2 linked regions of the Roseimaritima multifibrata genome follow. The protein of the gene in region 2 interacts with the protein of the main gene of each other region in a pairwise test. Links are inferred from orthologs where the notes say so. Each region holds a gene or a part of one and is shown on either strand. Other genes may lie near its edges.

What was found.
Region 1: the proteins of FF011L_RS04165 (region 2) and FF011L_RS20775 interact in binary tests that used the Escherichia coli proteins (3 or more experiments, as listed by UniProt). The link is inferred for Roseimaritima multifibrata from one-to-one orthologs.

Annotation. Positions count from the first base shown.
Region 1 is NZ_CP036262.1:5,716,108-5,719,073, forward strand. The notes cover bases 188-2,874. They hold FF011L_RS20775 (acyl carrier protein), read left to right. Parts: upstream 188-1,251; coding sequence 1,252-1,497; downstream 1,498-2,874. Other genes in these bases: fabD (ACP S-malonyltransferase), read left to right, coding at 188-197; fabG (3-oxoacyl-[acyl-carrier-protein] reductase), read left to right, coding at 250-1,008; fabF (beta-ketoacyl-ACP synthase II), read left to right, coding at 1,640-2,874. In the rest of the region: more of fabD, read left to right, coding at 1-187; more of fabF, read left to right, coding at 2,875-2,881. UniProt on the Escherichia coli protein: Carrier of the growing fatty acid chain in fatty acid biosynthesis.
Region 2 is NZ_CP036262.1:1,106,330-1,109,405, forward strand. What follows is about bases 258-3,054. They hold FF011L_RS04165 (acyl-CoA thioesterase), read right to left. Parts: upstream 1,963-3,054; coding sequence 1,552-1,962; downstream 258-1,551. Other genes in these bases: FF011L_RS04155 (CHASE3 domain-containing protein), read right to left, coding at 258-265; FF011L_RS04160 (alpha/beta hydrolase family protein), read right to left, coding at 626-1,492; FF011L_RS04170 (efflux RND transporter permease subunit), read right to left, coding at 2,152-3,054. Outside these bases: more of FF011L_RS04155, read right to left, coding at 1-257; more of FF011L_RS04170, read right to left, coding at 3,055-3,076.

The DNA.
Region 1 (2,966 bases), 4.6 Mb from region 2 along the record:
ACGGCTCGGAAATGCACCAACTGCTCGCGGAACAGGTCACCGAACCGGTCCTCTGGGAAGCGTCGATCCGCCGGATGATCGAAGATGGCGTGGAAGGCTTTCTGGAACTGGGAACGGGACGCGTCCTTCAAGGGACCATCAAACGAATTGAACGCCGTTTCCCCATGGACGGATTTGGTGACAACCCTGGAAACTAGAGGGCATGTCATCCAAGAACCATCTTTTTCTGCCCCCAAGAGACACTGAAATATGCAATTGTCCCTCTCCGTCGACCTGAAAGACCAGACCGCGATCGTCACGGGTGCTTCCCAAGGCCTTGGCAAATCGGTTGCCCTTGCCCTAGCCGCCAATGGCGCCCACGTCGCCTGCCTCGCTCGTAACGCAGAAAAACTTGCTGCGACGGTCGAAGAGATCACTCAAGCGGGCGGATCGGCCGAGGCAATCGCCTGCGACGTCACCGACCGCGAAGCGACCGCTGCGGCGATCGCCGGAGTCCACAAGAGAACCGGACGCTTGGACATCTTGGTCAACAACGCTGGCATGACTCGCGATAAACTGCTCCGAGGCATGTCGGACGAGGAATGGGACGACGTGATCGCCGCTAACCTGACCAGCTGCTTCGTTGCCTGCCGAGCCGCAGCGACAATCATGCGTCGAGCCAAATACGGGCGGATCGTCAACATGGCCAGCATTTCCGGAGTCATCGGGAACGCGGGACAAACCAACTACTCGGCCAGCAAAGCGGGCATGATCGGGCTCTCTCGATCCCTCTCGCGTGAACTGGCCAACCGCGGAATCACCGTAAACTGCGTTGCCCCTGGTTTCATTGCCAGTGACATGACCGCTAAATTGGGCGACGTGGTGATGGGTGAAGTCCGCAAACAGATCCCAGCGAACCGCGTCGGTGAGCCAGAAGATGTCGCTGCGGCGGTCCTTTTTCTTGCCAGCCCAGCGGCCGGATACATCACTGGACAGACCCTTATTGTCGATGGTGGGATGTGCGGCTAAGGCTTTCCTTGGTATGAAAGCCCCACACAAAAGCCTTCAGAGAGCCCTTGCAAATGAAAAACGGGGATTTTTCACGGTTATTCATGCCGCAGCAGGCTCTCAGTGTATTGACGCCTTTTACACGCATCCCCTATCTTTTCGAGCTACTTGGTTTGCAGTGCCGGTCGCATTTCGCTTCTGACACCCACGGCCATTAGAGAACACTTACCGCTTAAACGAAATCGTTTTCAGGAGAATGGGCCCATGGCTTCGGTTGAAGAACGGGTTGTCGACATTGTTGCCGAGCAACTTGGTGTTGAAAAAGACAAAATCACGCGAGAAACCTCGTTTGTCAATGATCTGGGTGCCGACTCGCTCGACACCGTTGAATTGGTAATGGAACTGGAAGAAGAATTCGATATCAGCATCCCTGATGATGCTGCCGAAAAAATCCAGAAGGTCGGTCAAGCGATCGAATTCATTGAAAAAGAAAAAGGGGACGACGCGTAACGCGTCTCCCATATCTTTCTATGTACTTGTCACCGCCCCTGCCCTCCGACAGTTGTGCTCAGCTCTTCTTGAGCGACAGCAATCTGGATGGGTCTCGGGCGGTTTGTTTTTCCCAACCTTAGATTGCTGTTGAGGGTTCGTGATGAAGCGGCGTGTGGTCATCACCGGTACCGGTCTTGTCACCCCCTTGGGCGACGACGTAGGACAATTCTGGTCCGATCTGGTTGCTGGAAAAAGCGGCATTCATAATCTAACAATGCTGGACACCTCTGGTTTCAAAATCAAAATCGGTGGAGACATCCCTGAATTTGATCCCAGTGTCGTTGCTGACAGCAAAGAAGCCAAACGCCTCGACCGCTTCTCGCAGTTCGCGATGTTCGCGGGCACGCGAGCCGTCGAACAAACGGGCCTCCAATTCGAATCCGAAAATCGCGAACGATGCGGAGTCATTCTCGGCTCCGGTATCGGCGGCCTTTGGGAAATTGAAGCCCAAATGGAACGGATGCTGTTCAAAGGGACCGACCGTGTCAGCCCCTTCACCATCCCAAAAATGATGCTCAATGCAGCCGGTGGGAACATCGGTATCCAGCACGGCCTGCGAGGCCCCAACTACAGCGTCGCCACCGCCTGTGCCAGTGCAACCAACGCGATGGGGGATGCCCTCCGCAGCATCCAGTACGACGACACCGATATTGTGATCACCGGTGGTAGCGAAGCGGCCATCACCCGCATGGGCTTGGCCGGCTTCCAAAACATGAAAGCCCTCTCGTCCCGCAATGACGACCCGCAACGGGCCAGCCGACCCTTCGATTCCCAACGCGACGGCTTTGTCCTTAGCGAAGGAGCCGGCCTGTCGGTTTTCGAAGAACTGGAACATGCACAAAATCGTGGTGCCGACATCATCGCTGAAGTGATCGGATTCGGTTGCAGCTGCGACGCGGGCCATATCACCCAGCCCGACCCTCGAGGCGCCGGTGCAGCCCAGGCAATGCGAATGGCCATCCAAAACGCCGGGATCGACCCAGTGGATGTCGATTACGTCAACGCCCATGGCACCAGCACCCCGTTGGGCGACAAAGCCGAAACCGCTGCGATCCACGCAGTCTTTGGGGACCACGCAAAACAGCTTTCCATCAGCAGCACCAAAGCGGCCATCGGGCACTCCCTGGGAGCCAGCGGTGGAATCGAAGCGATCGTCACCGCACTGACCCTGAAGCATGGCGTCGTCCACCCAACGATCAACCTGACCGACCCCGACCCAGCCTGCGACCTCGACTACACCCCGAACGAAGCCCGCGAACGTTCGGTCAAAATCGGGATGAGCAACAGCTTCGGCTTCGGCGGCCACAACGCCTGCATCGTGCTAAAACGATACGACGGCTAAAGCCCGATCGGACTGCCACCCAAAAACAGTCCGCCCGCATCTAGTCTCGACAAGCTGTCAGCACAATCGACAGCCTGCGAGACCG
Region 2 (3,076 bases):
CCGATTCGTAAGGACCCAGGTAGATCTCTTGACCGGTGACCACGTAGCCTCGCTGTCCCGATTCGGCCGACCGTAAGTCCGATTCGACGTCTCGCAACACGCTTAGCAATTCATGCGACCGGCTGACCAGGTCGGTATGTAGACGTAAGCGGCGGGTATTCTGGAAGGAGATCAAACCGGAAGCGACCAACAGCACCACGACAGCCGAAACGGCGAACGGTTCAAGCAACCGCTGGGAGCGTCGGTGCGGAGCAGTATCTGGCAAAATCATTTCTCAATGAGTAATAGCAATTATCCCCCTCTGGGGACGACTGCAATGGTACCAATGGGTTTGGTTGCCAGCGGCAGACGGAATCATTTTCCCTCGTATTTTAGCCAGAACTGAAATCAAAGCAGTTCCGTTATCGTCCACTTCATCCGATTTCGCAAAATACCTACGACAATCCAACGCGTCGGCGGCAGATCCGGCGCGAACGGTTTTTGTGACGGATCGTCGCAAGTCGACTGGTAAACCAGCCGGGTTTTTGAAAAATTTTAAGACTCTTGCCGGACCGGTGACGTCCTTTCGCAAAGCCGCATGCCGCATGCCGCAAACCGGTTGCCGTTCATGGATCGATGGCAGGCTTTACTTGGTCAGATGCGTTTGAAACCAATCGACGGTCGCTTCGATCGCTTTTTGGGCGTCATCGCCTTGGAAACCGTGCCCCGATTCTGGATATTCGATCAATTGGCTTTCGACGTTGGCTTCGCCAAAGGCAGCGTGTATTTTTCGGCTGTGGTCGATCGGTACAAGTTCGTCTTTGACCCCTGCCAGCAGAAGCGTTGGAGGATCGTCCGCCGAGACGTGAAGCAGTGGCGAATCTTTCGCGGCGGTCTTTTGATCGATTTCTAAAGCGGGAAAGCGGTCGTAGGCGGGGAGTCGATCGGGAGCGTCCTGAGCCATGATCCGCAGGTCGGTAGGCGCCACAAACGCGACGACGGCGTTAACGTGATCGCTTGCGCGTTCGACTGGATCTTTCGCTTCGGTAGAGCCCTCGTCGGACGCGGTCCCCAGCATCAATGACAGGTGCCCTCCAGCGCTCATCCCGTAAACGCCGATACGCTCTGGGTCGATATGAAATCGAGCTGCATTGGTGCGGATAAAGCGAACGCTGCGTCGGACGTCTGCAACCGCTTCGGCAATCGAGAATCGAGGGCTACTGCCGTGCCGGACCGCAAAGACCGTAAACCCTTTGTTGGTGAGTGGGCGAAAAAGGGCTTGAGATTGTTCAGGGGCCGTCCAGCCGGAATACCAACCTCCGCTGACCATGAAAAGAACCGCCGCTCCGTTAGCATTTTCGGTTGGCGTGAAGGCATCACACGTCATCGCTAGACCCAGTTTGTGCCCATAAACCACATCGGGCGTAATCTGAACCTCCTGGGCAAAACCGTTTGTCGGATTTCCTGCCAGGAGGATAGGGCACAGCAGCAAAGTCAGCGACCGAATCAACATCACGAGAGTCCTTATCGAGTTTCGAACCGAAGGTCTTTATCGTAGCTTGAATCGGATCGTCATTCCGAATTTAGTAGTCGTTGGTAAGATTGCTGCAATTCGTCGGGGACCGGTTGGATGCGTCCGTTTCGATCGATCACCGCCAACGTCACATCGGCTTCTACCAAGACGGTTTCGCCCCGACGGATCGTGTAATGGTGCATGATCTTTGCGTTGGTCACTTTGCTGACGGCCGTATGGATCTGGATCAAATCATCGTACCGCGCAGGCGATTTGTAGCGGCAGTCGACCCGTACAACCACGACCAACTGGCCTGCCGCTTCCATGTCACGGTAGCTGCCTCCCGAAGCCCGCAGTAGCTCGGTTCTGCCGATTTCAAAATATTTCAGGTAATTGGAATGGTGCACCAACCCCATAGGATCGGTTTCGTCATAGCGAACTCGCAGTTCAAATGTATGCTCAATCAGCATGCTGGTCTCTTTCTCCGGTGCGATTCAGGTGGGCCGTTATCGTGAAGCCTCCGACAGCCCCGCCAAAATGATAGCCGGAACGACTTGAAAGTGAACGGCGGAGACCCGTTTGGGGCAATTGCATCGCAAGAAAACGGACTTCCGGCCATCGGATTTATTGCTAGTCGCGTGACGGGCTGACGCAGCGGGTTAGGTTTTTTTTCGGCGGTTTGCGGTGCATAGCAAGATCGCTGGCAGGATGATCAAATCACCTATCAACGCGGTCAGAATCGCCAACATCGCCAGCATTGCAAAAATTCTGAGCGGCGGGGTCTCGCTGGCAAGCATTCCTGCCATCCCCACGACCAGGATCAATGACGAAAGTAAAAGGACGCGTCCGACTCGCCGTAAACTGATCAGGACACTTCGTTCGATGGAGTGCCCTTCCAGGCGACTGTCACGGTACTGTTTGAGGAAATGAATGGTATCGTCGACAGCGATTCCCAAGCACAAACAGAACGTCAAGGTGTTGGTCAACGTCAGGTAGCCAGTGGTCCAGTAGATCGCAAACCCGGCGACCAGCAGCGGAAACGCGTTGGGAAGTAGGCTGGCCAGTCCCAGTGTCAGGGAACGGAGCGGGATCGAAATGATCACAAAAACCAGCACGGATGCGACCGCCAAACTGATCGCCAATTCCTGGATCATGTTCGTGAAAACGTTTCCTGCGACCACCGGGGTCCCACCTAGGGTCAGGGAGACTCCGGTTTCCGTTTCGATGTTCTGTAGCGAGCGGTTGACTTTTTCCAGCGTCTGTTTCAGGGCGTTGGCTCCTACGTCGGCCGTTAAGAAGTAGATCACGGCTTCCCCCGGAAGGTCGTCGCCCTCTTCGTCGACGACCAATCGTCTCGCTTGTTTCTTGAATTCCGGACGACGTTGTAATGCGGCCCAGCGGTCTGCGTATCCGCCCGGTAAAAAATCGGCACTCGCCAAAACGTTGGCAATGGATAAGGGGACCCCAAAACGCGATTCCTCGCGAATCACCTTATGTGTTGCTGCCATGGCATTGATGACCTGAGGTGAAGCCACGTTGGCTTCGGCAGGCCAGCGAACCAATACGGCGCCGTACGCGGTCCCT